4 regions of the Streptomyces sp. NPDC127108 genome follow, and region 1 is predicted to be linked to each of the others. Evidence: riboswitches for the same ligand, from Rfam matches in the RefSeq annotation. Region 1 holds a riboswitch; each other region holds the start of a gene.

Region 1 (7,501 bases):
CCGCCGGGACCGCTGTCGCCCGTGCGGGCCATCACGATGTACACGTGCGAGGCACCGGCGCCGGAGATGAACTGCTTGACGCCGTTCAGGACGTAGGTGTCGCCGTCGCGTTCGGCGCGGGTGCTGAGCGCGGCGGCGTCGGAGCCCGCGCCGGGCTCGGTGAGGCAGTAGCTGCCGAGCCAGTCCATAGACGTCAACGACCCGAGCCAGCGGGCGCGTTGGGACTCGTCGCCGTACCGGTCGATCATCCAGGCGACCATGTTGTGGATGGAGAGGTAGCCCGCGATGGACGGGCAGCCGGAGGCGAGGGCCTCGAAGACGAGGACGCCGTCGGCGCGGGTGAGCCCGGAGCCGCCCGCGTCCTCGGCGACGTACATCCCGCCGAGCCCGAGGTCCGCGGCCTTGCGCAGCACCTCCACCGGGAAGTGCTTCTCCTGGTCCCAGGAGAGGGCGTGCGGGGCGAGGTGCTCCTGGGCGAAGTCGAGGGTGGTCTCGACGATGGCGAGCTGGTCCTCGGTGAGCAGTGAGCTGGTCACGGCGGTCACCCCATCGTCGGGATGGTGAAGCTCGCGCCCTCCTTGGCCCCGGAGGGCCAGCGCGAGGTGACGGTCTTGGTGCGGGTGTAGAAGCGGATGGAGTCCGGTCCGTGCTGGTTGAGGTCGCCGAAGCCGGAGCGCTTCCAGCCGCCGAAGGTGTGGTACGCGACGGGTACCGGGATGGGGACGTTGACGCCGACCATGCCGGTGTCGACGCGGCGGGTGAAGTCGCGGGCGGTGTCGCCGTCGCGGGTGAAGAGCGCGACGCCGTTGCCGTAGGGGTGCTCGGTGGGCAGCCGCAGCGCTTCCTCGTAGTCGGCGGCGCGGACGACGGACAGGACCGGGCCGAAGATCTCCTCCTGGTAGATCCGCATGTCCGGGGTGACGCGGTCGAAGAGCGAGGCGCCCGCGAAGAAGCCGCCCTCGTGCCCGGGCAGCTTGAAGTCCCGGCCGTCGACGACGAGTTCGGCGCCCTCCTCGACGCCGAGGTCGACGTAGGAGCGGACGCGGTCGAGGGCGTCGCGGCTCACCAGGGGGCCGAAGTCGGCCTCGGGGTCGTCGGAGCGGCCGATCCGCAGCGCGCCGATGCGGTCCTTGAGGCGGGCCACCAGGGCGTCGGCGGTGGCCTCGCCGACCGGCACGGCCACGGAGATCGCCATGCAGCGCTCGCCCGCCGAGCCGTAACCGGCGCCGATCAGCGCGTCCACGGCCTGGTCGAGGTCCGCGTCCGGCATCACGATCATGTGGTTCTTGGCGCCGCCGAAGCACTGGGCGCGCTTGCCGTGGGCGGCGGCGGTGGCGTAGATGTGCGCGGCGATCGGCGTGGAGCCGACGAAGCCGAGCGCCTCGACGCGCGGGTCCTCCAGGAGGGTGTCGACGGATTCCTTGCCGCCGTTGACGACGTTCAGGACGCCCGGCGGCAGGCCCGCCTCGAGGAAGAGCTCGGCGAGGCGCAACGGCACGGACGGGTCGCGCTCGGACGGCTTGAGGATGAAGGAGTTGCCGCAGGCGATGGCGGGCGCGGCCTTCCACAGGGGGATCATCGCGGGGAAGTTGAACGGCGTGATGCCCGCGACGACGCCGATGGGGCGGCGCAGCGAGTGCACGTCGATGCCGGTCCCGGCGTTGTCGGTGAACTCGCCCTTGAGCAGGTGCGGGATGCCCGCGGCGAACTCCACGACCTCGAGGCCGCGCTGGAGGTCGCCGTGCGCGTCGGCGACGGTCTTGCCGTGCTCGGCCGACAACATCCGGGCCAGCGACTCGCGTTCGCCCTCGACGATCCGCAGGAACCGCAGCAGGACGCGGGCGCGGCGCTGCGGGTTCCACTCGCCCCACTCGCGCTGCGCCTCGGCCGCGTCGGTGATGGCCGCCTCGGTCTCCGCGCGGTTCGCGAGCGGGACGCGGGCCTGTATCTCGCCGGTGTTCGGGTCGTACACGTCGGCCAGCGCGCCCGATGTTCCCGGGATGTGCTTGCCGCCGATGAAGTGGGTCAGTTCACGGACCATGGGGGCCTGCTCTTTCGTCAGGTGGGATCCGGGGACGGGCGCGTCCGACCGGCCGTCGGCGGCGTGCGCGGGCATGCCGGATCGACGGACGGAAGAAGGGGACGCGAACGGCCGGGGGCCGTCAGACAGCGGGGGTTGTCGCTCGCATCGCCGGATCACCAGGGTCGTGGGTGCACACCGGGGCCATGCGTGTCTGCTCCATCCTCGTGGACAACACGGAACACCCCACGGCCGGTATCCTGACTCCCGGATCAGCGCCCGTTCTCCCGCCTTCCCAACGGACTTCTCCGTCAGTGGCGTTGTCTCACGCGAGAACGCACTCCCCGGTCACAGTGGCGGGACCGTGCCGGATTCACACCGGCTTCCCTGCACCGCGGGCTTGTCCACGAACATATACTTGGACGTCCTAGTAAGTCCACACCCGACTGCGCGACCGGCAGGGTTCCGTCATCATCTGACGGTCCGCCACCTCCGCGCGCGACCCGCCGACGCGCCCCCTTGTTTCGTGTACATGACACGCGCAGACTCGTTCCTGCCACGGGACTCGGATGCGGGGGACACAGTGGAACGACTGGGAACGACGGACCCGGAGGAAGTCGGGCAGTACCGGACCATCGCGGAGCTGGGCCGGGGCGGTATGGGACGCGTACTGCTCGGCAGCGCGCCGGACGGCACCCTCGTGGCGCTGAAGCAGGTGCACCAGGAACTCGTCGAGGACGACGGTTTCCGGGCCCGGTTCCGCCGCGAGGTGGACGCCTCCCGCAAGGTGTCCGGGGCGTACACCTCGGCGGTGATCGACGCCGACGCCGACGCGCCGGAACCGTGGCTGACGTCGGAGTTCGTGCCGGGCCCCTCCCTCCAGGAAGCGGTGACGGCCGTCGGCACCCTGCCGGAGGAGGCAGTGCTGCGCATGGCCGTGGGGCTGGCCTCCGCCCTGCGCGACATCCACCGGGCGGGCCTGGTGCACCGGGACCTCAAACCGTCCAACGTGCTCCTCGCCGACGACGGCCCGCGGGTCATCGACTTCGGCGTCGCGCGGGCGACCGACGGCGAGGGCACCACGGAACTCACCCGTTCGGGCTGGCTGGTCGGCTCCCCCGGCTTCATGTCCCCGGAGCAGGCCGAGGGGCTGCCGCCCGGCCCGGCCGGCGATGTGTTCTCCCTGGGCACGGTGCTGGTCATGGCCTGCACGGGCACCTGCCCGTTCGTCGGCCCCTCCGTCCCGCAGACCCTGTACAACGTGGTGCACACGGAGCCCGACCTCAGCGGGCTCCCGGCCAGGATCCGCCCCGTCGTCGCCCGCTGCCTGGCCAAGGACCCGAACGACCGGCCGACCCCGGCCCAGCTCCTCGACGGCCTCGGGCAGCTCACCCCGGCGGCGCGCCCCTGGCCCCTGGAAGTGCACGAGCTGATCGCCGCGCAACAGGCCGAGATCGCCCGGCTCCGGGAGGAGCTGGCCCGCAGGGAAGCCGAACAGGAGGCCGCGGCCCCCGCGACGGAGTCCCCGGCCGGTCCGGGGCACCCCGCCCCGCCGTCCGATTCCGCCCCGTCCCCCCGGAAGTGGCCGCTCGCCGTGGGAGCGCTCGTCGCGGCGACCGTGGGGGCCGTCCTCGTCACCCTCCTCTTCGACCCCGGGGGCGACAGCGACACGGACACCACTTCCCGGCCGCCGCGAGCCACCCCCACGGTCCAGGAGTCGGCCACCGTCCCGGCCTCGGAGCGGCCTCGGCAATCGGCCGGGGCATCGGCCACGCCGCCCGCCCCCGAACCCTCGGAGGCCGCCGAGCCCTCGCCCCGGGTGCCGACGACGGCCGAGGCCCGGCCCAGCACGCGCCCCGCGGCGATCGTCACCTGTGGGGGCAAGCCGCTGTCCAGACCCGCCATGTTCGTCCTGGCGTGCGGCGACGGCGGGATCGGGCTGAAGAAGCTGAAGTGGTCGGACTGGGGCGAGCCCACCGCTCGCGGCACCGGCCAGGGGTGGGAGCGCGTCTGCGAGCCCACGTGCGCGAACGGCCGGGAGGCCGCGTACCCGGCGACGGTGATCCTCACCGGCCTGACCGGAGGACGCTACACGCTCATGCAGGTCAGAGCCCCGCAGTCCCCCGGCGACCGGGTCGTCGACTACACCCTCGATCCGTACGGGCCGACGCGGCGCCTCTGACCGTCCGCGCGCTCCGGCTTCGCCAATCCCTCAGGACTCCCGTGGCCGGTCCGCCCCTCAGGACCCCCATGCCGTGAACGCGCCCCAGTGCACGGCGGACGCGAAGGGGCGCTCGCCGCCCTCCGCCCGCGCGGCGTAGGGCTCGATCAGGGCCGCCAGATGGGGGTGGGAGTCCGTGTACCGGGTGAGGTCGTCCCACGTCAGCCGACGCAGCCAGCGGCGCGCACGGCGAAGCGCCGGCACCGGGGCCTCGCTGCTTGCGAGGCGTTCGTAGAACCGGGTCATCAGCACGGCGGTCGCGAGGTCGTCCACGAGCCACAGGCTGGTCACCGCGCAGGCCGCCCCCGCCTGGAGGAACCCGGCCGGGAGGCCGAGGAACTCGTCGGGGGCGTCGAGGATCGCGTAGTGGCCGGACTGGCAGGCGCTGGCCACCGTAAGGCGGCAGCCGGGCAGTTGGTGCCGGACGAGCGCGTCCATGTCGAGCCTGCCGTCGGCGAGCGCGAGCGAGCCGCCCTCGAACCCGGCGCTCCCGTGACAGCTCAGGTGCAGGTACGAGGCCTCGGCGAGGTGCGAGAGCACCCAGTCGACGGTGGCCTCGTCCCCCACCGCGCAGCTCGCCTCGCCCCAGGACGCGAACAGGGCGCGGATCTCGGCGAGTTCGGTCCGGCTGCCCGGCAGTGAACCGTCGGGGTCGGTGACGGCCACCAGGTGCGGCGGCCCCTCCGGCGGGCGTCCGGAGCGGGCGCGGGTGGCCGCGTAGACGCTCGCGGACGGGGAGACGGTCAGGGTGCCGACGTCGTCGAGCACCTCGTCCGTGCCGGACCCGAGCGGCACGGCGTGCAGCGGTACGAGTCCCAGGAGGCCGGTCGGCACCACGACGGCCTCGCCCCGTGGGTCCTCGGCGAGGAGCCGCGCCAGAGGCCGCACGAGCGGCTCCAGGGCGAGGAGGCGGTCCAGGGCCTCCGGGAGCCTGCGGCGGTAGGTCAGCCGCGGGGCCTGCTGAACGAGCCACAGGCCCGGGGTGTCGTCGTCCGGGTTGTCCAGGTCCATCATCAGGAGCCGGGTCACGGTGATGCTGGTGACCTCGGGGACGGTCACCGCCCGCACGGCGGACCCGTCGGCGGGGACCGTCAGGACATAGCTGCCCCAGGGGGCATTGACCAGGTAGGCGAGCGGCAGTCCGCCCGCGGCGCGGACGATGTCCCGCAGTTCGGTGGTGCGCAGGAAGTCCTCGAAGCCGGGGATGCCCCGGATCTCGTCGACGACGGTGCGCACGGCGCGTTCGGCCTCGGCCTGTTCCCGCACGGCGGGGGCGAGCCCGCCCGGCGTCATGTCCGACGCGTGCGTGACGGCGGACGCGTAGCGTGTCCGCGCGACGCGGTAACGGTCCGCCATGACGGAGTCGACGCGTTCGAGTGCCGCCAGGTCCACCGCACCCCGGCCGGTCACCACCGACAGCTCGCAGGCCAGTCCGCGCTCCAGCGCTTCGACGGCCCGCTCGGGGGCACCGGCCCGCGCCAGCAGGAAGGCGGTCCAGCGGGCAAGCCGGTCGACCTGGACCAGTACGCCGCGGCGGCTCGCGGCCGTGACCTGGGCGTCGAAGAGCGCGTTCACTGCCGTCTGCATGTCCGAGGCCACGTCGGCGGCCTCCTGCCAGCGCTCCGCCTCGGCGTGGGAGTTGAGCAGCTCGCGGGCGATGCTGAGGTGCAGGGTCGGTGCGACCGCGGGCGGTGTCGCGGCGAGCGCGTCCTGGCGCAGCCGGATGCTCCCGGCGTTGTCCGGGCCGTCGATGTGGTCGCCCGCCTGGGCCAGCAGCCAGGCGATGCGACCGGTGTTGAGGAGGCCGGGTCGCGCCCTGCTCAGGTCGAGCGCCGCGGTGGCCGCCGCCCGGGCACCGTGCGCGTCGACGGGGTCGGCGGAGAGCAGCAGGTGGGCCAGGTTGCACTGCATCTGCGCCCACAGGAGGGGGTCGTCGTCCGGGTCGAGATGGTGGAGGGCGTCGCGGTAGCACCGCTCGGCCCGGCCCGCGTCGTCCGGTCCGTCGCGGCGGGAGAGCAGCAGGCCCAGATTGACCAGGGAGTAGGCCCAGTCGACCGGGGAGCGCTCCGGGGACCGTTCCTCCAGTCCGGCCGTGATGCGGTCAATGCCGAGGGTGAGGTCGGTGGCGTCGCCCCCGGGCCGTTCGGCGAGGAGCAGTCCGTAGTTGGTCTGGACGAGGGCCCAGTGCTCGGGGTGCTCGCTCCGGTCCAGGGCGCTCGCGCGGGCCAGCAGGTCGCGGGCCGCCTCCCACACCTCGAGCTGGTCGCCGTCGTCGCGGAAGTAGTGGGCGTTGGCGAGGTTGTTGGCGACCTCCGCCCAGGGCAGGGTGCCCTCGGTCAGTCGGCTCAGGGCGTGTTCGAGGACGTGCACGGCCTCGGTGACGTCGGCTTCGAGTCCGGCGCGGACGGCGTCCACGAGGCGTTCGCCGAGCCGGGCGGCCAGGACGGTCTCCATGTCCTCCTCGCCGAGGTCGGCGGCGAGCTGAAGGGCCTCGCGGGCCACCGGAACGGTCTCCGGGCCTTCGGTTTCCAGGGCCCGGGTGTACAGGTCCTGCAGTCGAGCCCGCAGTTCGGCGCCGAATCGGCCCAGGGACGTGAAGTAGTGGTCCACCGCCGTCTCGTGCGGCGTCCGGCCGTCGCTCAGCTCGTCCAGGAGCAGCTGCCGTCGTTCCAGGATCGAGGCGAGCGGCGTCCCGGCGGCGGCGTGCAGTTCGGCACGGCCCGCGTCGCGCACCGCCGTGTCAGCGGTCAACTCCGGGTACGTACGGAGGAGTTCGGCGAACCCCTCGGGCGGGGTGGCCAGCACGGCGCCCAGCAGTTCGACGATCCGGGTCTCGGCGCGCTCCTCGGCGAGATAACCGAGGAAGCTCCGGTAGTTGTCGGCGGTGGACGTCCCGTCGTTCGGCAGCGCGCGGCAGGCCGCCTCGGGGTCCGTCAGGTCCCGGTCGAGGTCGCGGGCCAGGACCACCGAAAGCAGTCTGCGCGGCAGGGGGATCGCCCGCCCGGCGAAACCGTCGCCCTCAAAGGCACCGGCCTCCTGCGCCTCTTCGAGGAGGGCGACCCCGGAGTCACCGGGGCCGCCCCGGAGCTCCGCCATCGGGAGGGCGATCAGCAGCGGCGCCGTGACGCCGGGCCGCAGGACGAGGAGCGGCGCGTCGTCGACGTACGCCCTCGCCCCGCACTCCGGACAGTCCACCCACGACACGCCCGGACCGGGGGCGTCGAGGATGTCGGCGCGCTCCCGGGCGTCCATGACACGCC
Region 2 (7,501 bases), on a different contig from region 1:
CGGCCGTGAGGTCGAGCAGGACGTGGGTGCGGAAGCCCTCGCGGACGGCGTCGAGCGCGGTGGCCCGCACGCAGTGATCGGTGGCGATCCCGACGACGTCGACCTCCCGGATCTGCCGCGCCCGCAGCCACTCGGCAAGAGAGGTCCCGTTCTCGTCGACCCCCTCGAACCCGCTGTAGGCGGCCGAATGCGCCCCCTTGTCGAAGACGGCGTCGATCGCCCCGGACGCCACGGCGGGCGCGAAGTTCGGATGGAACCCGACCCCCTCCGTCCCGGCGACACAGTGCGGCGGCCAGGACCGGACGAAGTCCGGCTGGTCGGAGAAGTGGTCACCGGGGTCGATGTGGTGGTCACGGGTGGCCACCACATGCCGGTAGCAGGGGGAGGCCTGCCCGATGAGTTCGGTGATGGCGGCAGCCACATCCGCTCCGCCGGACACCGCGAGACTGCCCCCTTCGCAGAAGTCGTTCTGTACATCGACGACGATCAGGGCGCGACGCATGGCGGGTTTCCTTCAGCTAGCTGGATGAACCGAGCGTAGAGACTTCAGGTCCGTTGCGGGAGAGGGCGGACGACGTGCTCAGGCCAGGTACTCGGTGGGAATGACCGCCTCCCCGCGCGACAGCTGGGTGGCCGAGAGCGGCAGCCGCCCCCGCGCGGCCGCGTGCCGCTCCCGTACCGCGTCGAGGGGTTCACGGGCGACGACGTCGCCGCCCTTGACCAGCTCGACGAGGAGCTGGCGGTCGGCGAGGTCGGCGGGGACGGGCCCGGTCCCGATGACCTCGGCCTCGGCGACCCCGTTCGCGTCGACGCGCCGCGCGGCCCACTTGCGGCCGCCGAGGGACGACTTCCCGCCGAGGGACTTCTTGGCGACGGGTTCGAGGGGCGCCTTGGGGTCGGCGCCGCGGGCGCGGGCGACGAGCTTGTAGACCATGGAGCAGGTGGGGTGCCCGGAGCCGGTGACCAGCTGGGTGCCGACGCCGTACGCGTCCACGGGCGCCGCGGCGAGCGAGGCGATGGCGTACTCGTCGAGGTCGGAGGTGACCACGATCTTGGTGTTCGGGGCACCCAGCTCGTCGAGTTCCTTGCGCACCCGGTGGGCGACGAGCAGCAGATCGCCGGAGTCGATGCGGACGGCGCCAAGATCGGGCCCGGCGATCTCGACGGCCATCCGGACGGCCTCGCCGACGTCGTAGGTGTCGACGAGCAGCGTGGTGCCCCGGCCGAGGGCGTCGACCTGGGCGCGGAAGGCGTCCCGCTCGTTGTCGTGGACGAGGGTGAAGGAGTGCGCGGAGGTGCCGACGGTCGGGATGCCGTAGCGGAATCCGGCCGCGAGGTCGGAGGTGGTGGTGAAGCCGCCGACGTAGGCGGCCCGGGCGGCGGCGACGGCGGCCAGCTCGTGGGTGCGGCGGGCGCCCATCTCGATCAGCGGCCGGTCGCCCGCGGCGGAGGCCATGCGGGACGCGGCGGCGGCGATGGCCGAGTCGTGGTTGAGGATGGAGAGGATCACCGTCTCCAGGAGCACGCACTCCGCGAAGGAGCCCTCGACCCGCAGGATCGGCGAGCCGGGGAAGTACGTCTCGCCCTCCGGATAGCCCCAGATGTCCCCGCTGAAGCGGTACGAGGCCAGCCAGTCGAGCGTCGGTGAGTCCACGACGCCGCGCTCGCGCAGGAAGGCGAGGACACCGGCGTCGAAGCGGAAGTTCTCGACGGCGTCCAGGACCCGCCCGGTTCCGGCCACGACGCCGTAGCGGCGGCCCTCGGGCAGTCTGCGGGTGAACACCTCGAAGACCGAGCGCCGGTCGGCGGTGCCCGACTTCAGCGCGCCCTGCAGCATCGTCAACTCGTAGTGATCCGTGAAGAGCGCGGTGGAGGGGACATCCACCGGCAGCCCCAGGTCATGCTCCCCAGAGTTCATGACAAGGATGCTACCCCGCATCTCGTCACTCTGACGATTTCGGGGGTCCGTTTGTGCGCCCGGCCCTCCCGGGTGGCAGCATGGGGCAAGTGAGTAGCGCTGCTCCCGTAGAGATCACACGCCCGGACGCGGAAGAGGAGACCTTCGCGGTCCCCGAGCCGGACGTTCCGTGGATCACGCTCGTGCACAACGACCCGGTCAATCTGATGAGCTATGTGACCTATGTCTTCCAGACGTACTTCGGGTACTCGAAGGACAAGGCCACCAAGCTGATGATGGACGTGCACCACAAGGGCCGGGCCGTCGTCTCCAGCGGTTCCCGCGAGGAGATGGAACGCGACGTGCAGGCGATGCACGGATACGGGCTGTGGGCAACGCTCCAGCAGGACCGGAAGTAGCGACGCGACTGATGCCAGGACACTTCGAACCGATCCCGGGCGGCGGCGCGGCCGTCGCGCTCGACGAGGTCGAGATCTCGATCATCCGCTCGCTGGCCGTGCAGCTCCTCGAGCTGATCGGCCCGGGGGACGAGCCCGCGGGCGACGACGGCGACCCGTTCGCGGAGCTGTTCGCCGAGGGCCCGAGCGAGCCGCCCACCGACCCGGTGCTCAAGCGGCTGCTCCCGGACGCGTACGGCGGTCCCGGCAGCGAGCCGGGATCCCTGGAGAAGGCCGACGAACTGCGGGCGTACTCCGCCGAGTTCCGCCGCTTCACCGAGAACGACCTGCGGGCCCGCAAGCGGGACGACGCGCTCGCCGTGATCCGCTCCCTGGACGCGCTCACCGTCGCGGGCGAGGGCGGTGCCGTCCTGAAGCTGTCCGCGGAGGAGTCGCGCAGCTGGCTCGGCGCGCTCAACGACCTGCGGCTCGCGATCGGCGCCCGGCTCGACGTGACCGACGAGGAGGACACCGACATCCTCTACCGGCTGCCGGACTCCGACCCGCGCAAGCCGATGGTGATGGCCTATCTGTGGCTGGGCGGGCTCCAGGAGACGCTCGTCGAGACCTTGATGCCGTGACGCCGGTGCCGTGACGGCCCGCCGCCGATGTCGTGACGGTTTTCCGACGTTCGCGTGACGTCGGTTTGAAGATCACAGACGTTCGCTCAACGGACGCTCAAATCCGGATAACGATCCTGTCACCTCGGCGCCCTCTTTGGGGCGTCGAGGTTTCTTTGTCCGCTTCTTCCTGTGCCGTATGCCACATATGGCTCATTCGATCACTGTGACGGTCGTGATAAATCTTCACGACCGCTCGGTGACGCCACCCATGTCACCGGGGGCGCTAGAGGCCGGCAGACCGTCGGCGGCACTCCATCACCATCCGGGGGGATCAGGACCTGGTCCGCGGCGAAACCGCAGTTCGCGGCGCGGATCAGCATGGAGAAAGGCGTCACCATGACCTCAGTGCAGGTCGAAGAACACCACGACGGGCACGGCGGCAATGGTTCCGCGGCGGCCACGGAGGGCGCGTCCGGCGACAGCGAGGGTTATCAGCGCGGGCTAGGCGCCCGGCAGATCCAGATGATCGCGATCGGCGGTGCCATCGGCACCGGCCTGTTCCTCGGCGCGGGCAAGGCCATTCACAAGGCCGGTCCCAGCCTCATCCTCGCGTACGCCATCGCGGGCCTCGTGATCTTCTTCATCATGCGCGCGCTCGGCGAGCTCCTGATGTACCGGCCCGTGTCGGGCTCGTTCTCGGAGTACGCCCGTGAGTTCGTCGGCCCGTTCTTCGGGTTCGTGACCGGCTGGACGTACTGGCTCTTCTGGGTCGTCACCGGCATCACCGAAGTCACCGCGGCCGCCCAGTACATGCAGTACTGGACACATGACTCCATTCCACAATGGGCGTACGCGCTGATCTTCACGGTCATCCTGTACGGCGCCAACCTGATCTCCGTGAAGCTCTTCGGCGAGCTGGAGTTCTGGTTCTCGATGGTCAAGGTCACCGCGATCATCGGCATGATCCTGATCTGTGCCGGCATCCTCACCATCGGCTTCTCCGACGCCGGTGACACCGCGTCCGTCTCGCACCTGTGGGACAACGGCGGCTTCTTCCCCAACGGCATCGGCAACACGCTGATGACGCTGCAGATCGTGATGTTCGCCTTCCTCGCCGTCGAGCTGGTCGGCGTCACCGCGGGCGAGTCCAAGGACCCGAAGAAGACCCTGCCCAAGGCGATCAACACCGTGCCGTGGCGCATCGCCGTCTTCTACGTCGGCGCCCTGATCATGATCCTCTCGGTCGTGCCGTGGACGTCGTTCCAGCCGGGCGTCTCCCCGTTCGTCGCCGCCTTCGAGAAGATGGGCCTCGGCGTCGGCGCCGCGATCGTGAACTTCGTGGTCCTCACCGCCGCGCTCTCCTCCTGCAACTCGGGCATGTACTCCACCGGCCGTATGCTGCGCGACCTCGCGCTCAACGGCCAGGGCCCGAAGTTCTTCACCAAGCTCACCAAGAACGGCCTGCCGCTGGTCGGCACCACCTTCTCCGCCGCGCTGATGCTCGTCGGCGTGTGGATCAACTACCAGTGGCCGGGCGAGGCGTTCAACTACGTCGTCTCCTTCGCCACCATCTCCGGCATGTGGGCCTGGATCATGATCCTGGTCTCGCAGATCAACTACCGCCGCAAGGCCGACCGCGGCATCGTGCCGCAGTCCACCTTCCGCGCCCCCGGCGCCCCGTACACCAGCTGGTTCGCCCTCGCCTTCATCGGCATGGTCATCGTGATGATGGGCATCGACAAGGACGCGCGGATCTCGCTGTACTGCGCGCCGATCTGGGCCGCGATCCTGTGCGTGTCCTACCTGGTCCTGAAGAGCCGCGACCCGGAGGCCGCGGCCTTCAAGAAGCGCGTGCACGGCGGCCCGGCCGCCGAGGACGCCGCACCGGTCACCAAGGACTGACCCGTCCGGGGTCGCCAAGGACTGACCCCGGACGCCTCACGTCCAGCATGCGGGCGGCCCCGTACCACACTTCGGTACGGGGCCGCCCCGCTGCTTATCCTGGCCGACATGCTGACCATCACCCAGGCCCTCCACGACCAGATCGTCGCGCACGCGCGCAAGGACCACCCCGACGAGGCGTGCGGCGTCGTCGCGGGGCCTGCGGGCACCGACCGTCCCGAGCGCTTCGTCCCGATGCTGAACGCGGCCCGCTCGCCCACGTTCTACGAGTTCGACTCCGCCGACCTGCTGAGGCTCTACCGCGACCTGGACGACCGCGACGAGGAGCCCGTGGTCATCTACCACTCGCACACGGCCACGGAGGCCTACCCCTCCCGCACCGACATCAGCTACGCCAACGAGCCGGGCGCCCACTACGTCCTCGTCTCCACCGCCGACACCGACGACGCCGGACCCTTCCAGTTCCGCTCGTTCCGGATCGTCGAGGGCGAGGTCACCGAGGAGGAGGTCAGGGTCGTCCAGGCATACTGAGCGGGAGCTTTACGACCCTAGAGGCGGCAGGACCCAGGAAGCCGGTGGAAATCCGGCGCGGTCCCGCCACTGTGACCGGCCGCGCCCGCGCCCGGGAGTCAGGAACTGACCTGCCGCCTCCTCCACATGCACTCAGGGGACGCGGAAATCCCCTGGAGGAGGCCCGCACCCCATGCGTACCCGCGCCCTGCTCGCCGCGGCGGCGATCCTGCTGCCGCTCACCGCGTGCTCGTCGTCCTCGTCGTCCGACGACGACTCCGGAAACTCCGACGCCAAGGCCGCCGGATTCCCGTACACCGTCACCAACTGCGGGACGAAGACGACATACGACGCACCCCCGAAGCGTGCGGTCACCATGAACCAGCACGTGACGGAGATCCTCCTCGAACTGGGCCTGGAGGACCGCATAGCGGGGACCGCCTACCTCGACGACAAGGTGCTCCCCGAGTACGAGAAGGCGTACGACTCCCGCCCGGTCATCGCCAAGGAGTACCCCTCGTACGAGAAGCTGCTCGCCGCCAACCCCGACTTCGTGTACGGCGGTTACGCGAGCGCCTTCGCGGCGGGCGACGGCCGCTCCCGCGACGCCCTCGCCAAGTCCGGCATCAAGACCCGCCTCAACATCGAGGGCTGCGCCAAGAAGCCCGTCACCATGGACGACGTGTACCGCGAGGTGCGCGAGGCGGGCGCGACGTTCGGGGTCGGGGACCGGGCGGCGAAGTGGGTGCGCGACGCGAAGGCCGAACTGGCCGCCACCGCGAAGCAGTCCGCCAAGGGCGGCAAGAAGCCCTCCGTCTTCGTCTACGACAGCGGCGACAAGACGGCGTTCACCGCGGGCGGCCGGGGCATCGGCAACGACATCATCGAGCGCGCGGGCGGCCGCAACGTGATGTCCGACCTGGACAAGTCCTTCGGCGACGCCTCCTGGGAGACGGTCGTCGACCGCCGCCCCGAGGTCATCGTCATCTACGACTACGGCGCCTCCACCGTCGCCCAGAAGAAGAAGCGCCTCCTGGACGACCCGGCCCTCAAGGACGTCCCCGCCATCAAGAACAAGAGGTTCGCGGTGCTGCCGCTGTCGGACGTGGTGCTGGGGGTGCGGGCACCGGGGGCGGTGAAGAAGCTGGCGGAGCAGATGCGGTGAGGCCTGGGAGCGGCAACTTTCAGCCCGTCTGGCGCTCGGGCGCGAGGCCTGGGGGCGGCAAATTTCGGCCTGTCCGGCGCTCGGGGGCGAGGCCTGGGGGCGGCATATTTGAGCCCGTCCGGCGTTTGAGGACGAGGCGCGGAGCGCCGATCGGGGGCGGCCCGTCCGACCCGAAGGGACCCCCCACCCCCGGGGGCCCGGGGGCAGCGCCCCCGGTTTCGGGAAGGGGCGGGACAGGGGAGCCCCCGGCAGGGCACCCCACCCGCACCCTCCCCTACAGCCTGGTCATCACCGCCCTCGTCCTCGCCCTCGCGGCCGCGAGCCTCGCCGCACTGGCGTGGGGCTCGGTCAGAATCCCCACGGCCGACGTGGTCCAGATCCTGACGGGCAACGCCGACCCCTCCCCGTACCGCACGATCGTCCTGGACGTCCGCCTCCCACGGGTCATCCTCGGCGCGGCCGTGGGCGCGGGCCTCGCGGTGGTCGGCACCACCCTCCAGGCCCTGGTCCGCAACCCCCTCGCGGACCCGTTCCTGCTCGGCGTCTCCTCGGGCGCCTCCGCGGCCGCGGTCGCGGTGATCGTGCTCGGCCTGGGCGCGGGCATGGCGACGACGGTGACGATCCCGGCGGCGTCCTTCGTGGGCGCGTTCCTTGCGCTGCTGGTGGTGTACGCCCTGGCCAGGGAGCCGGGCGGCGGCTTCACGACGAGCCGCCTGATCCTCGCGGGCGTGGCCGTCTCATACGTCCTGGCGGCCCTGACCAGCCTGATCCTGGTCGTCTCGGCCCGCGCCGACCACCTCAAGGAAGTCCTGTACTGGACCCTGGGCGGCCTCGGCAGCGCCCGCTGGGACATGCTCGCCTTGCCGTTGACGGTCCTGGCGGTCGGCACGGCCCTGCTGATCGCCCTCGCCCGCCCGCTCGACCTGCTCCTGGTCGGGGAGGAGGGCGCCACCGTCCTCGGCCTGGACACGGGCCGGTTCCGCGCGGCCGTGTTCGTCCTCGCCTC
Region 3 (7,501 bases), on a different contig from region 1:
CACCGGGGGAGACGGCGAGGTCGATCCGGCGCAGGGCCTCGACCCGGCCCCGCAGCACGGCGAGCCCGCCGACCCGCGCGGCGGGGGCGGCAGGGGTGGCAGGGGTGGTCGCACCGGCCGGTGCGGCGCTCCCCGGCGTCACGGCCCCGGGCTTCGCACCACCCGGTCCAACCCCATGCGGCGCCGCGGCACGCGGCGTCAGCAACCGCTCCCGCAACCCCCCGGTCCGCCTCCGCGCGTCCCGCACCGTCAGCGGCAACGGGGACACCCCGGCTAGCCGCCCCAGGGCCACCACCGGCGGGAACACGGGGGAGACGGCCATCACCTCGGCGGGGTCGCCGAGGAGCGGGGGCTCGCCGGGGGCGGCGAGGAGGAGGACCTGGTCGGCGTACTGGACGACGCGTTCCAGGCGGTGCTCGGCCATCAGGACGGTGGTGCCGAGGTCGTGGACGAGGCGTTGGAGGACGGCGAGCACCTCCTCCGCGGCGGCGGGGTCGAGGGCCGACGTCGGTTCGTCGAGGACGAGGACGCGGGGGTGCGGGGTGAGGACGGAGCCGATCGCGACGCGCTGCTGCTGGCCGCCGGAGAGGGTGGTGATGGGGCGGTCGCGCAGGTCGGCGAGGCCGAGCAGGTCCAGGGTCTCCTCGACGCGGCGGCGCATCACGTCGGGGGCGAGGCCGAGGGACTCCATGCCGTACGCCAGCTCGTCCTCGACGGTGTCGGTGACGAAGTGGGCGAGCGGGTCCTGGCCCACCGTGCCGACCACGTCGGCCAGTTCGCGGGGCTTGTGGGTGCGGGTGTCGCGCCCGGCGACGGTCACGCGGCCGCGCAGGGTGCCGCCGGTGAAGTGCGGGACGAGGCCGCTGACCGTGCCGAGCAGGGTTGACTTGCCGACACCGGAGGGGCCGACGAGCAGCACCAGCTCGCCCTCGGGGACGGTCAGGTCGACGCCCTGGACGGTGGGCCCGGCGGCGCCCTCGTACCGTACCGAGACGTCCTCGAACCGGATCATGGGGACCATGGTCATGAGGTCTTCTCCTCGGCGGCGGTACGGGGGGCGCGGGTGGCGGCGCGGGCGGGCACGGGTGCCTCGGCGGGCGGTGGCACCGGGGCCACGAACGCCGGGAGCAGGCCGATCAGGACGGCCGCCGCGGGCAGCAGCGGCAGGGTGGGGGCGACCAGCGGGACCACCCCGGGGTGCAGGGCGGCGGCCGCGGCGGACGAGTTCGCGGCGATCATCAGGGCGGCGACCGCGGCACCGGAACCGGCGACCAGCCAGGCCCGCACCCCCCACCGGTCCGGCCGGTAGCGCGTGCGCACCGAGCGCCGCCCGCCGAGCCAGAGCCCGCCGAGCGCGGCAGCGAGCCCGACGGCGAGTACCGGCAGGCCGTACGTCGTGCCGTCCGCGGTGAGCAGCCCGTACGTACCCGCGCAGACCCCCATGAGGCCGCCGAGCGTCAGGACCGCCGTGATCCTGCGCACCCGCGCGGGCACGGCGGCGGTGCGGCCGAAGCCCCGCGCGTCCATCGCCGCGGCGAGGGCGACGGAGCGCTCGAGGGCGCCCTCCAGGACGGGCAGGCCGACCTGGAGCAGTCCCCGTACGCCCTTGTCCGGGCGGCCCCGCAGGCGGCGCGCGGCACGCAGGCGCTGGACGTCGCCGATCAGGTTCGGCGCGAACGTCATCGCGACGACGACGGCCACCCCGACCTCGTAGAGGGCCCCCGGAAGGGACTTGAGGAGGCGGGCCGGGCTGGCGAGGGCGTTGGCGGCGCCCACGCAGATCAGCAGGCCCGCCAGGCGCACCCCGTCGTACAGCGCGAAGACGATGCCCTCCGCGGTGACCCGGCCGCCGATGCGCACGCCCTGCGCCCAGTCCGGCAGCGGCACCTCGGGCAGCGTCACGATGAGGTGCGTGCCGGGGATCGGCGAGCCGAGGACGATCGCGAAGACCAGCCGGATGCCGATGACGACGAGGGCGATCTTCACGAACGCGCCGTAGGAGCGGGCCCACGGCGCGGACGTGCGCCGGGCCGCGACGACGTACCCGGCGACACCGATGAGCAGCCCGATCAGGAGCGGATTGGTGGTACGCGAAGCGGCCGTGGCGAGGCCGAGCGCCCACAGCCACCAGGCGCCCGGGTGCAGCGCGTTGGAGCGGTGTGCCCGGGGCGCGAGGCGCCGCCGCGGGACGGGCCGGTCGGGGGCCGTGTCAGCCACGGCGGCGGCGGGCCTGCCAGACGGCGGCGGCACCGAGCGCGGCGATCGCCGCGACCCCGGCGAGCAGGCCGACGGAGGGACCGCCGTCGTCCCCGCCGCCCCCGTCGCCCTGGGCCGACTCGCCCTTGTCGCCCTTGCCCCCGGACTCCTTGCCGGAGACCTGTTCGCCGCAGCCCTGCTTCGGGTAGTCGGCGATGGCGCACAGCAGCGCGGAGCTGTTGTAGCGCAGCGGCTCGGCGACGGCGGCGAGCGCGTCGGCGGTGGTCCCGTCGGAGTCGACCCGCGCGCACGCCGTACGCCTCTTCGGCGGCCGCTCGCCGCCCGGGGCGTCGTCCGGCGTGCCGAAGTCGATGACGAGGGCGAGGCGCTTCTGGCCGTCCTTCGCGGGCGTGTCCGCGCAGATCGTGTCGAAGTCGGCGGCGCCGCGCGGCTTCTCGGCGCTGCCGGAGTTGGCGGACACGGCGAACCGGAAGCCCTCGACGTCGCCGTCGTCGGGCCGGGCGATGGAGGGCCCCTGTGTCGCGTACACCCACGCGCCGTCGCTGCTGCCCTCGCCGCGCTGCCAGAAAGACCAGTAGCGGTAGTCGGCGGCGTGGGCGGGGCCCCCGGCGAGGAGCGCGGCGGGCAGGACGAGCAGCGCGGTGAGCAGGGCGGCCACCGTGAGGCGGCCGCGCCCCGGGTGGCGCCGGCTCACAGCTGGTTCTTCTTCTTGCGGCCGCTGAGCAGGAAGCCGATGCCCGCGCCCGCGACCAGGCCGACGCCGACGATCCACCAGACGCTGACGCCCGAGCCGTCGTCGTCCTTCTCGTCCTTCTCCTTGGCGCCCACGGTGACCTCGCTGACCGCCTTCGGCGTCGGGCCCTGCGCGTTGAGCTGCTTGACGAGGTCGGCGCCGCCGAAGTCGCGCACGTCCATGTCCGCGGCGAGGGCGGCGAAGACCAGCTGGGCGTAGGCGGCGGGGCCGCTGTCCTTGGCCCAGGCGGCGGAGTTCTCCGACAGCCACTCGCCGGACTTCTCGGCCTGCTCCCGCTGGCCCGCCGCGGCGAGCGCGACCACCGCGTCGGCGGTGTTGCCGACGTCCGGCTGGTCCTTCGCGCCGGGCATGGCGGAGGTGAGGTGGCCGGTCTTGGCGAGGGTGTTCAGGAGGTAGCCGGTGCCGTTGTCGGCGGCCTGCTCGGCCGTGCCGGGCTTCGCGCACTTCGGCGCGGAGTCGGCCTCCTTGCCCTTCGCGGGCACCAGGCCCTGGCCGAGGGCGCCGAGCACACCGGCCGCGGTCGCGTCGGCGTTCGGGGCGAGCTTGCCGGACTTGGCGTCGGCGAGGCCGAACGCGCCGCCGTCCTTGCCGCAGTCCATGGCGAGCTTCGTCAGCGCGTCGAGCGGCGACTTGCCCTTCTGGGACTTCACGGAGGCGGGCTTCTCACCGACGGCGGCGAAGGCGCCGACGACGATGCCGGTGGAGTTGGCGTCGCTGGGCAGGCCCGGGTTGTAGCCCCAGCCGCCGTCCTGGTTCTGCACGGACTTCAGCCAGTCCAGGCTCTTCTTCACCGTGTTCGACTCGTTGCCGACGGCGTGCAGCGCCTGGATCGCGGCGGCGGTGGAGTTCGAGTCGACCTGCGTCTTGGAGGTGCAGGGCTCGCTCGTGTCCGCGCGGTACGCCGCGTAGCCGCCGCTCGCGCACTGCTGGCCGGTGAGCCAGTCCACGGCCTTCGCGGCCGGGGTGACGCCCACCGTCTTCTGCGCGAGCAGGGCGTACGACTGCCGGAACACGCCGTCGAACTGCGGGTCCTTCTTGCCGTACAGGCCGGACGGCAGCGGCCCCTTGGGGGACGGCGAGGCGTCGTCGGCGAAGGCGGCCGGGGCGGCGGCGGTGCCGAGGGCGACGACGGCCACGGCCAGGGCAGCTGCGCTGCGGCGAACGTTCATGATGCGGCGGGTGCCTCTCCCTGCGGGGGGCCGGGCGGCACGGCACGGAGGGGCACCGGGCGGCTCCGGCTCCGTATACCTCGACGGTGCCGGCCATCGGCACGATCCGATGACGCGAGCCGGTCATGCGGCGGGCGAGGCATTCCGGCTTGCCACGACGGAATCCTCGTGGCATCACGGCTGCGGGTCAGCGCCGGACTTCCACCGGCTTCCCCTCGTACGCGCATGAGACGACCCGCCCACTCTACCGGCCCGTAGCCCGCCGCCCGGGGCCCGGCACGGCCGCCCGCCGTCCCCGCTCCGGCGCGCGCCCCGGCCAGGGGCGTGCCCCCGGGCGCGGTCTGGCAGGGGCAGCCGGGGCGGCGTTACGTTGGCCTGGGCCTCGGGTTGAGGGAGTTGAGGGGGAGCACGCATGGCGGGCACTGCGACAGCGCGAACCTCTGGTCCCTGCGGGCGTGACGGTGCCCGTGTCTGCCTTGTGACCGGCGCCGCGTCCGGCATCGGCCGGGCCGTCGCGCGCCGCCTCACAGGACGGGGCCACCGGGTCCTCGGCGCCGACATCAAGGACACCGACGGCGTCGACATCCAGGTCGACCTGGCGACCGCCGACGGGCGGGCGCTGCTCGCCGACGGCGCCGCCGAGCTGGGCGGCGGGCGGCTTGACGCGGTCGTGGCGTGCGCGGGGGTCGCCGCGTTCGACCCCGTCACCGTGCGGGTCAACGGCTTCGGCGCCATCGCCACGCTCGCGGGCCTGCGGCCGCTGCTCGCCGCGGGCCGCGACCCGCGTGCGCTCGCCGTGTCGTCGGTCGCCGCCGTCCACGAGACCGACCCGGCGATCGTCGCCGCCGTCCTCGCGGACGAGGAGGAGGCCGCCGTGTCCGCCGCGCGGGCCGCCGTCGACCGCGGCGAGGGCCGGCTCGTGTACGCCTCCGCGAAGCGCGCCCTTGTCCGCTGGGTGCGCCGGGCCGCGGTCACCGACGCCTGGGCGGGCGCCGGGATCCCCCTCAACGTCATCGCCCCCGGCATCATCCGCACCCCGCTCAGCCGCGCCATGCTGGAGGACCCCGAACTCCGCGCCGCCGCCGACGCGGGCGTCCCGATGCCCCTGCACGGCTACGCCGACCCCGAACAGGTCGCCCCGCTCGTCGACCACCTGATCGCGCCGGAGAACACCCACGTCACCGGCCAGGTGGTGTTCATCGACGGGGGCGCGGACGCGGTGCTGCGGGGGGACGAGGGCTGGTGACGGCCGCGTGCCGCTACGCCCCGCACGCCACGTACGTCACCGGATCGCTCCCCGGCACGGCCTCCGCACGCCCCAGCTTCACCAGGCGCCGCAGATGCGCCTCGGCCTCCGACACCGCGATGTTCCGTGAGCCGTAGGGGATGTCGGCCCAGGGCCGGTTCCACTCCATGTGCTCGGCGAGCTGCCAGGGGGTGCGGGGCTCGGTGAGCAGGGTGCGCAGGTGGCTGAGGCGGTCCTCGTGGTGCCGGATCAACTCCTGTACGCGCGGCCGGGCTTCGGCGAAGGCGTGCTGGTGGGCGGGCAGCACCTCGGCGACGCCGAGCCGCTCGACCCGCTCCAGGGAGTCCAGGTAGTCGCCGAGAGGATCGGTGACCGTGGAGTCGTCGGGGTCCTCGTAGAGGCCGATGTGCGGGGTGATGCCGGGCAGCAGGTGGTCGCCGGAGAAGAGGCGGCCGTGTCCGTGCAGTCCGGCCGGATGGGCCTCCTCCAGGTGCAGACAGACGTGGCCGGGGGTGTGCCCCGGGGTCCAGATCGCCCGCAGCGCGCGCCCCGCGAGGGGGACGAGCTCGCCGGGGGTGATGGACCGGTCGGGCAGGGCGGGGGCGAGGCCGGGGAGCCTCGGGGTGCGGCCCGCGTCCCGGGCGGCGAGCAGCGGGGCCACGTGCTCGGCGGGGGCGCCGGCGGCGGTGAGCTTGTCCGCCATGTACCCGTACCAGCGGGCGGGCGCGTGCTCGCGGGTGCGCCGGACGACGTCCGCGTCGGCGTCGTGCATGGCGATCCACGCCCCCGACGCCTCCCGCACCTTGGCGGAGAGCCCGTGGTGATCGGGGTGGTGGTGCGTGATCAGCACCCCGTGCACGTCCCCGACGTCGGCCCCGCACGCGGCGATCCCCGCGACGAGCGTGTCCCACGATCCCGGATCGTCCCAGCCGGTGTCGATCAGGACGGGCCCGCGATCGGTGTCCATGAGATACACGAGGGTGTGCCCGAGAGGGTTGTCGGGGATGGGCACCCGAATGCTCCACACGCCACCGCCATGTGCGATCACGTGCGCCTCGCTCGCCTGCGCCATTCGCTCCCCCTCGCCGCCGGGTGCCTAGCCCCGCCGCCTCTGCCGAGCCCGACTCGGGGCGGGCGCGCGGCCATTGCCCACTATAACTAGAACTGGTATCAGTTCTGAAACGGCGTCAGAAAGTGTTCGACAAGGTGTCCGAGCCGTAGCAGCAGCCGCAGCATTCGCAAGCATCCGCAGGAGGCAGTCAGTCATGACCGAGCTCGTGGAACACGGACAGCTGTTCATCGGCGGGGAGTTGGTCGACCCGCTCGGCAAGGACGTCATCGAGGTGGTCTCGCCGCACACCGGGGAGGTGTTCGCGCGGGTGCCGCACGCCGCGCCCGCGGATGTCGACCGGGCCGTCGCGGTGGCGCGGAAGGCGTTCGACGAGGGGCCCTGGCCGCGGATGTCGCTCGCCGAGCGGATCGAGGTCGTGGAGCGGATCAAGGACGGGGTGGGGGCGCGGCACGACGAGATCGCGCGGGTCATCAGCTCCGAGAACGGCACCCCGTACACGGCGTCGGTGATGGTGCAGGCGCTGTCGGCGATGATGGTGTGGGACGCGGCGATCACCACCGCGCGCGGCTTCACGTACGAGGAGGCGCGGGACGGGGCGCTCGGGAGGATCCTGGTGCGGCGCGAGCCCGTCGGGGTGGTCGCGGCCGTGGTCCCGTGGAACGTCCCGCAGTTCACCGCCGCCGCCAAGCTCGCGCCCGCCCTGCTCGCCGGGTGCCCGGTGATCCTGAAGACCTCGCCGGAGGCGCCGCTCGACGCCTACGTCCTCGCCGAGATCGCGGCGGAGGCGGGCCTGCCGGAGGGCGTGCTCTCGATCCTCTCGGCCGACCGGGAGGTGAGCGAGTACCTGGTCGCCCACCCGGGCGTCGACAAGGTGTCCTTCACCGGCTCCGTCGCCGCGGGCAAGCGCGTCATGGAGGTCTGCGCGCACAACCTCACCCGCGTCACCCTGGAACTCGGCGGCAAGTCGGCCGCCGTGATCCTCCCCGACGCCGACCTCGCGGGCGCCGTCGCCGGCATCGTGCCCTTCGCCTGGATGATCAACG
Region 4 (7,501 bases), on a different contig from region 1:
GGGGCGCCCGCGTTGGTCAGGGCCTCGAACTCCTCGCCGGTCGAGCGGAACGTGAGCGTCGTGGTGAGGCCCTCGGTCGCGATGGCGCGCGCCGACGGGGAGTGGGAACGGGTCCAGTCGGTCAGGTAGACGTGCGCGAAGGTCGCGGTGCGGATACGCCAGCGGGTGCCGATCCAGGCCGGTTCCTCGTGTGCGTCGGGGAGGCTCAGGCACACGGTGCGCAGGTGGGTGAGGACGTCGAGGGGGACCTCGTCGTCGGCCGGGATCCTCTGGCGCGTCATGGGTGTCTCCCCCTGGCTGGCGGGTTTCCGGTGAGCTCGCAGCGGGCCTTCCGGTGAGCCTGCCGCGGCTTCTCGGGCGAGTTTAAGGATCCTGTTGCCGCGGGGGCGTGCGCAGGAAGCGGACCGACACGTGGTCCAGCGGGTCCGCCGGTGGCGTCACCCGCGCCCGCACCCCGTACACCTCCGCGATCAGCCCCTCGGTGACGACCTCCGCGGGTGTGCCGTGCGCGTACGCCCTGCCCTCCTTCAGGACCAGGATCTCGTCGCAGAACATGGCGGCCAGGTTGAGGTCGTGCAGCGCGATCACCGTCGTCACGGGCAGCGAGGCGATCAGGTTCAGGAGGTCCAACTGGTGCTGGATGTCCAGGTGGTTGGTGGGTTCGTCGAGGAGGAGCTCGCGGGGGGCCTGGGCCAGGGCGCGCGCGATGTGGGCGCGTTGGCGTTCGCCGCCGGAGAGGGTGTGCCAGGACTGGTCGGCCCGGTCGGTGAGGGAGGTGCGGTCGAGGGCGTCCCGGACGGCGGCCTCGTCGGCGGGCGTGCTCCCTGACCAGGGCCTGCGGTGCGGGATGCGGCCGAGGGCCACCACCTCCCGTACGGTCAGCTCCACCTGGGTGCTCGCGTGCTGGTCGACCACCGCGAGCCTGCGCGCCGTCTCCCTGCGGCCGAGCCGGGGCAGCGGCGTGCCGTCCAGCGTGACCACGCCCGCGGCGGGCGCGAGGACGCCCGCGAGGAGGCGCAGGAGCGTGGACTTGCCGGAGCCGTTCGGGCCGATGAGGCCGAGCGTGGTGCCGGGGCGGGGGGCGAGGGTGATGCCGTCGACGATGAGGCGGCCACCGGCCTCGTGGGAGACCCGGGCCGCCGCGAGGCCGGGGGGCGCGGGCTTCTCGTACGCCGACGGCTCTTCCGTCTGCTCGTACGCCGTCGGCTCCTGCGCCTTCTCGTACGCCGTCGGCTCCTGCGCCTTCTCGTACGTCATCGGCTCCCGCGCCTTCCCGTACGTCATCGGCTCTTCCTCGTCCGGTAGAGCACCGCCACGAACGCCGGTACGCCGATCAGCGACGTGACCACCCCCACCGGGACCTCCTGCGGGTCGAGGACCGTGCGGGCGAGGGTGTCCACCCAGATCAGGAACACCGCGCCCGCGAGCGCCGTCACCGGGAGCAGCCGCGGATGGCCCGCGCCCACCACCGCCCGGGCCGCGTGCGGCAGCGCCAGGCCCACGAACCCGATCGCCCCGGCGCTGCTGACCAGGGCCGCCGTCAGGAGCGCCGTGGTGCAGAGCAGCAGCACGCGCACCCGGCCCACGTGGACGCCGAGGGTGGCCGCGGCGTCCTGGCCGAAGGCGAACGCGTCCAGCGTGCGGGCGTGCAGCAGGCACACGACGAGCGCGACGGCGAGTACCGCGCCGCACGTCCAGACGTCCGTCCAGGCCGCGCCGCTCAGCGAGCCGAGCAGCCAGAACAGCACGCCGCGCGTGGTCTCGGCGTCGGCGGCCGTGAGGACGACGAAGGAGGTGAGCGCGGAGAAGAGCTGCATCGCGGCGACACCGGACAGGACCACCCGGTCCGTGGTGTCGCCGAGGGTGTGGCTGAGCAGCATGACCAGGGCGAAGGACAGGACGGCGCCGACGAAGGCGCCCGCCGGGACCGACAGCGCTCCCCCGCCGACACCGAGGACCACGACGGCCACGGCGCCCGTGGACGCGCCGGAGGAGACGCCGAGCACGAACGGGTCGGCGAGCGGGTTGCGAAGGAGTGACTGGAGCACCGCCCCGCACACGGCGAGGCCCGCGCCGCACACCGCGGCGAGGAGCGTGCGCGGCATTCGCAGGTTCCACACGATGCCGTCGCGGATCGGCGTCAGCTCGGCCTCGCCCCAGCCGAGGTGGGCCGCCACGGCCGACCACACGTCGGGCACGGAGATGTCGGCGGGGCCGATGGTGACGGCCACGGCGACGGAGAGGAACAGGACCGCGAGCCCGGCCAGGGTGAGGAGTCCGCCGCGCACCGCCGAGCGCAGACGGTGCGGGCCGGCGCCGCCCGCGGCGGCGCTCACTTCGTCAGGCCGAACTCGCGCAGCGCCGCCGCGACTTGTTCGATGCCGTCGACGGTGCGGATGCTCGGGTTCAGGGCCTGGCCGCTGAGCAGGACGTAGCGCTTCTTCTTCACGGCCGTGAGGTTCTTCGTGGCCGGGTTGGACTCCAGGAACTTGATCTTCTGGCGGGCGCTCTCGGCGGACTGGGACCTGCGGGTGAGGTCGCCGATGACGAGCACGTCGGGGTCGCGGTCGGCGATGGTCTCCCAGTTGATCTGGGGCCACTCCTCGCGGGTGTCGGCGAAGGCGTTCTTCACGCCGAGTTCGCGGGTGATGACGCCGGGGGCCCCGCAGCAGCCCGCGATGTACGGGGACTCGGAGTTGGCGAACCAGTACATGAGGGTGGTGTCGGAGGCGTCGACGGACTTCTTGGCGCGCGCGGCGCGGGACTTGAGGTCCGCGATCAGCTTCTCGCCGCGCTTCTCCACGTCGAAGACGCGCGCGAGGTCGCGGATCTCGCCGTACACGGTGTCCATGGTGAGGGTCTTGGTGCGGGTGCCGTCGTCGTCACCGGCGTTGTCCTTGCCCGCGCAGTCGGTCGGCGAGACGTAGACGGGCACGCCGAGTGCGGTGAACTTGGCGCGGTCGGCGACGCCGCCCTTGCCGACCGTGTAGAGGAACGACGCGCTGACGAAGTCCGGTTCCTTGTCGAGGACCTTCTCCAGCGACGGGTAGCGGTCCGCGAGCCGCGGGACCTTGGCGTTCTCCTTCGCCAGGCCCTTCAGGACGGGGTCCGTCCAGGTGCCGGTGCCCACCATGCGGTCGGCGAGGCCGAGGGAGAGGAGGATCTCGGTGGAGCCCTGGTCGAGGGAGACGGCCCGCTTCGGCGGGGCCTGCACCTTCGTCCGCTCGCCGCAGGCGGTGAGCGTGACGGGGTAGCCCGCCCGCGCCTTGTCCGACGTCTTCGCGGGCGAGCCGCCGCACGCGGTCAGCAGGACGAGGCCCGCGGACAGGAGGGCGGTGAGGGGTATACGGCGAACGCGTCGCGTGGTCGAAGGCACACGTCTTCCCGAGTCTCAGGGCTCATGCGCGGAGCCTGGTCTGCGAACTCCGCCGCCCGTGCGGACGGCGGTGCCAGCAGGTCTTCGGACTCGGGTTCGTCCGGGCGGGGCCGCCTTCCCGGGGGTCCGTGGACTCCCAGTGGCCGCTGGCCCCGCCCGTCCCCCTCACCGCTGCGCGTCAGCTCCGGATTCCCACCGGATTCCCCGACCCAGGTGTGGGTACGACTGGCGTCCGCAAGCTATCACTCCGGTGTGGCATCGCCCCTGGTCGGGGCGGGCTCACCGCGGTAGGTGCCGAAGGACCACTTGTTGCCCTCGGGGTCGGCGATCGCGAACTCGCGGCTGCCGTACGGCTGGTCCTCGATCTCGCGGATCACCTTCGCACCGGCGGCGGTGAGACGGCGGTAGAGGTCGTCGACGTGGTCGGTGACGACGTACGCGCCGAACGTGCCCGGCCGCAGGCACCACTCGGCGGCCTTCGGGTCGTAGCTGCCGAGCATGACGCCGCCGCCCTCGGGCCAGTCGAGCTGGGCGTGGGCGACGCGGTCGCCGTCCTCGTACACGGCGGTGCGCAGGAAGCCGACGGTGCCGACGAGGAAGTCGATCAGGGCGGGGGCGTCGTCGGCCTGGAAGGTCGCCCAGACGTCGGGCGCGCGACGGTTCGCCGCGGTCGGGTCGGCCGGGTCGGCCTGGTCGCCCTGGCCGATTTGCGTGATCTGCACGTTCTGCGGGGATTCATTGGTGTTCATGCGTCCCAGTCTTCGCCGCCCGCGTGCCCTCCGGCTTGGATATTCCGGCACTCCTCGGCCAGCCAGGCGGTGGGGCTCAGGCCCGTGTACTGCTGGAAGTCCCGTACGAGGTGGGAGTGGTCGTAGTACCCGCGGTCGGCGGCGATCCGGGCGAGGTCGGGGCGCGTGCCCGCGGCGACCGCGCGGACGACGGCGGCCTTCGCGTGCTGGAAGCGGATGAGGCGGGCGGCCTGCTTGGGGGTGACGCCGGTCTCGGCACGGAACAGCGCGGACAACCGGCGTTCGCTGAGGGCGACGTGCGCGGACAGGCCGCGCAGGGTACCGGCGCCGCGGTGCCGGGCGAGCCAGGCCCAGGCCTCGCCGACCTCGGGCCGGACGCCCCCGGCACGCTCGGCGTCGGCCGCGCGGCGCGCCAAGTAGGCGTTGAGGAAGGCGAACCGGTCGCCCCAGTCGTCCTGCTCGCAGAGGCGTTCCCGTACGTCGGCGGCGACCCGGCCGAGGACGTCGGTGCCGTCGGTGACGAGCTGCCCGGCGAGCTCGGAGGCGGGCAGGCCGAGGAGCGCGCGGGCCGCGAGCGGGTGCACGGCGAGCTGGATGCCGGCCTCGTGCTCGGGCTGGACGACGTACGCGGGACTCTGGTGCAGGCCGCCGACGACGATGTCCGTGCGGACGGCGTCGGGCCCGGTCGCCTGGCCGGGGGTGCGGCCGGTGGTGACGGGGCCGTCGAGGGAGAAGATCAGCGTGAGGTACGGGGACGGCAGGCCGCGGTGCAGGGCGGGGCGCTGGCCCTGGGTGCGGTAGCCCACGGCGGACACGACCAGGCCGCCGGGCGGGGGCGCGGCGCGGACGAACTCGCGGGACGCGGCGGCGCCGTCCGGGGCGGTGGTGTCCGTGGCCGTGGAACCCATGAGCCCATTGTGCGCGGGCGCGGCCGGGCCTGTCGTCCGGTGCGGCTACCCGCGTCCGCGCGTCCCATGCCCGGCACGCACGGTGACCTCGATCATGGGAATCCGGTACGGCGTCCTCGTACCATGACGCGCCGCTCCGGACGGGTCGGCTCAGCGCTTCCAGGGAACGGGAACCATGGCAATTCGAGCAAAGGGCAGGCTGGCCGTCGCCGGGGCGGCGGGAGCGCTCGCGGCGGCGGTGTTCGCGGGCGGCGCGCTGTGGCCGTCGGCCGACGCGGAGGCGGCGAGCAAGCGGTCCGGGCCCGCGAAGAACGCCGCCGCCCGCGCCGCCACGGCCGAGCTCAAGCACTGGCCGAAGCCGGTGGCGGCGAAGCTCGGCAAGGTGATCGCGAAGAACGAGGGGCGCGGCGCGTACGCGGTCTTCGACGCGGACAACACGACGTACCGCCACGACCTGGAGGAGTCGCTCCTCCCGTTCCTGGAGATGAAGGGCGTCCTGAGCCGCGAGTCGATGGACCCGTCCCTGAAGGTCATCCCGTTCAAGGACACGGCCACGCACAAGGAGAGCCTGTACAGCTACTACAACCGGCTCTGCGAGGTCGACGACCAGGTCTGCTACCCGTGGGCGGCGCAGATCTTCTCCGGCTTCACCCTGAAGAAGCTCAAGGGGTACGTGGACGACCTCCTCGCGTACGACAAGCCGATCCCGGCGACGTACTTCGACGAGCACGGCAAGGTCACGAGGACCGAGGTGGAACGGCCGGAGTTCTCGCCCGGCATGCGGGAGCTGTACAAGTCGCTGCGCGCGCACGGCATCGAGGTGTACGTGGTGAGCGCGGCCAGCGAGGACCTGGTGCGGATGGTGCTCGCCGACCCGAAGTACGGGTACGGCGTGAAGCCGCAGAACGTCATCGGCGTGGGCCTGCAGCTCAAGGACCCGAAGACGGGCCGGGTGACCAGTTCCCGCAAGGAGATCGCCGAGGGCAGGTTCGGCCCAAAGGACCGGGCGCGGCTCGCGAAGTACGAGCTGACGCCGAACCTGTGGGCACCGCTGACCTGGTACCAGGGCAAGCCCGCCGCCATCTCCACGTACATCGACGAGTGGAAGAAGCCGGCCCTCGTCGCCGGGGACACCCCCGTGAGCGACGGCCCGATGCTGTTCCACTCGGCGGACGTGCGCAACGGCGGCGTGCGCGTGTGGGTCAACCGCAAGGACAGCTACATGAAGCAGTTGGACGGGATGAAGCGGAAGAACGCGGCGCGGCAGCGGGAGTTGGGACAGCCGGTGACGGCGGACAAGCGGTGGCTGACGGTGACGCCGGATCAGATCGGCTGACGGTGACGGGCGGAACAACCGGCTGAGCGGAACGGGAGCCCCGGGGTCGGTCGACCCCGGGGCTCCTCCGTGTCATACGGCCCGCAGCCGGTCGAACGCCGCGGCCGTCGCCGCCCGGTCCGCGCCGTCGGCGAGCAGCGCGTGCAGGAGCAGCCGGGCCTTGGGCGCGTCGAGCTGGCCCGCGGAGATCAGGCCGCGGGCCAGCAGGTCGGACTCCGAACCCGGGCCGCGGTAGGTCTCGCTGAGCAGCGGGCCCGCGCCAGTGCGCGAGGCGAGGACGACGGGCATCCGGGCTGCCGCGGCGGCCAGCGGCTCGACCAGCCACTTCGGCGCGTGGCCCGCGCCGAACGCGGCGACGACCAGGCCGTCGAAGCGGTCGTCCACGGCCTCCAGGAGCTCGCCGCCGTCGCCGAGGGAGAGCGTGAGCAGCGCGACCCGGGCGGGGGCACGCAGCCGCAACGGCCGCTCGACCGTGGCCGTCGCGGGGCGCAGCAGGATGTGCGGGACGCCCTCCACGACGCGGCCGAGGGGGCCCGCGCCCGGTGAGGCGAAGGTGGCCACGGACGTGGTGTGCGTCTTGCGGACGTGCCGGGCGGCGTGGATCTCGTCGGCGAGGACCGTGAGCACGCCGAGGCCGCGGCAGCCGGGGTCGGCGGCGGTCGCGAGCGCCGCGGCGAGGTTCGCGGGGCCGTCCGCGCCCGGCAGGTCGGGGCGGCGCATCGCACCCGTGACGACGACCGGCTCGCGGGGCGCGCAGACCACGTCGAGCAGGAAGGCGGTCTCCTCCAGGGTGTCGGTGCCCTGTACGACGACCGCGCCGTGCCCGGCCGCGGTGGCCTCGTCGACCTTCCCGGCCAGCTCGGCCAGGTCCGCCAACGCCAGTGAGGATCCGGGGAGTCGGCGGACGTCGTGCAGCTCGATGTCCACTCCGGGCGGGACCGGGGCGGCGGCCAGGGTCTGGGCGCCGGTGAGACGGGCGTGGTCCCCGCCCTGCGCGGAGATGGTGCCGCCGAGGGTGAACACGCTGACGGTCTTGGGCACGGGGGCTCGCTTCCGGGGCGGGAGGTGGGACGGAGCGGGGCGGGTGAAGCAAGGTGGAGCGGGTGGGGCGGGTGAGCCCCCTGGAGCCTCT

The links. A riboswitch is a leader RNA that binds a small molecule or an ion and turns the genes downstream of it on or off. The one in region 1 is predicted to bind cobalamin.
Region 2: it holds a riboswitch for cobalamin, as region 1 does, so the genes downstream of both, ACFVHO_RS13680 (ABC transporter substrate-binding protein) here and ACFVHO_RS24480 (CoA-acylating methylmalonate-semialdehyde dehydrogenase) in region 1, are expected to answer to the same signal.
Region 3: it holds a riboswitch for cobalamin, as region 1 does, so the genes downstream of both, ACFVHO_RS36995 (prenyltransferase/squalene oxidase repeat-containing protein) here and ACFVHO_RS24480 (CoA-acylating methylmalonate-semialdehyde dehydrogenase) in region 1, are expected to answer to the same signal.
Region 4: it holds a riboswitch for cobalamin, as region 1 does, so the genes downstream of both, ACFVHO_RS11935 (ABC transporter substrate-binding protein) here and ACFVHO_RS24480 (CoA-acylating methylmalonate-semialdehyde dehydrogenase) in region 1, are expected to answer to the same signal.

What each region holds. Positions count from the first base shown of each region.
Region 1 covers NZ_JBHXTE010000029.1:46,146-53,646, forward strand. Annotated here, with positions in the region: gene ACFVHO_RS24475 (acyl-CoA dehydrogenase family protein) at 1-536, opposite strand, end outside; gene ACFVHO_RS24480 (CoA-acylating methylmalonate-semialdehyde dehydrogenase) at 542-2,041, opposite strand; cobalamin riboswitch at 2,253-2,432, opposite strand; gene ACFVHO_RS24485 (protein kinase) at 2,604-4,202, shown strand; gene ACFVHO_RS24490 (CHAT domain-containing protein) at 4,260-7,501, opposite strand, start outside.
Region 2 covers NZ_JBHXTE010000013.1:157,118-164,618, forward strand. Annotated here, with positions in the region: gene ACFVHO_RS13650 (nicotinamidase) at 1-502, opposite strand, end outside; gene ACFVHO_RS13655 (nicotinate phosphoribosyltransferase) at 581-1,918, opposite strand; gene clpS (ATP-dependent Clp protease adapter ClpS) at 1,999-2,316, shown strand; gene ACFVHO_RS13665 (DUF2017 domain-containing protein) at 2,328-2,936, shown strand; gene ACFVHO_RS13670 (amino acid permease) at 3,315-4,820, shown strand; gene ACFVHO_RS13675 (Mov34/MPN/PAD-1 family protein) at 4,929-5,351, shown strand; cobalamin riboswitch at 5,337-5,480, shown strand; gene ACFVHO_RS13680 (ABC transporter substrate-binding protein) at 5,524-6,495, shown strand; gene ACFVHO_RS13685 (FecCD family ABC transporter permease) at 6,783-7,501, shown strand, end outside.
Region 3 covers NZ_JBHXTE010000064.1:40,554-48,054, reverse strand. Annotated here, with positions in the region: gene ACFVHO_RS37010 (ABC transporter ATP-binding protein) at 1-1,012, opposite strand, end outside; gene ACFVHO_RS37005 (energy-coupling factor transporter transmembrane component T) at 1,024-2,217, opposite strand; gene ACFVHO_RS37000 (SCO2322 family protein) at 2,210-2,911, opposite strand; gene ACFVHO_RS36995 (prenyltransferase/squalene oxidase repeat-containing protein) at 2,908-4,140, opposite strand; cobalamin riboswitch at 4,256-4,394, opposite strand; gene ACFVHO_RS36990 (SDR family oxidoreductase) at 4,619-5,386, shown strand; gene ACFVHO_RS36985 (MBL fold metallo-hydrolase) at 5,400-6,458, opposite strand; gene ACFVHO_RS36980 (aldehyde dehydrogenase) at 6,652-7,501, shown strand, end outside.
Region 4 covers NZ_JBHXTE010000011.1:142,128-149,628, forward strand. Annotated here, with positions in the region: gene ACFVHO_RS11920 (MmcQ/YjbR family DNA-binding protein) at 1-281, opposite strand, end outside; gene ACFVHO_RS11925 (ABC transporter ATP-binding protein) at 364-1,284, opposite strand; gene ACFVHO_RS11930 (FecCD family ABC transporter permease) at 1,281-2,336, opposite strand; gene ACFVHO_RS11935 (ABC transporter substrate-binding protein) at 2,333-3,376, opposite strand; cobalamin riboswitch at 3,434-3,621, opposite strand; gene ACFVHO_RS11940 (VOC family protein) at 3,619-4,125, opposite strand; gene ACFVHO_RS11945 (helix-turn-helix domain-containing protein) at 4,122-5,033, opposite strand; gene ACFVHO_RS11950 (haloacid dehalogenase-like hydrolase) at 5,209-6,369, shown strand; gene ACFVHO_RS11955 (asparaginase domain-containing protein) at 6,442-7,410, opposite strand.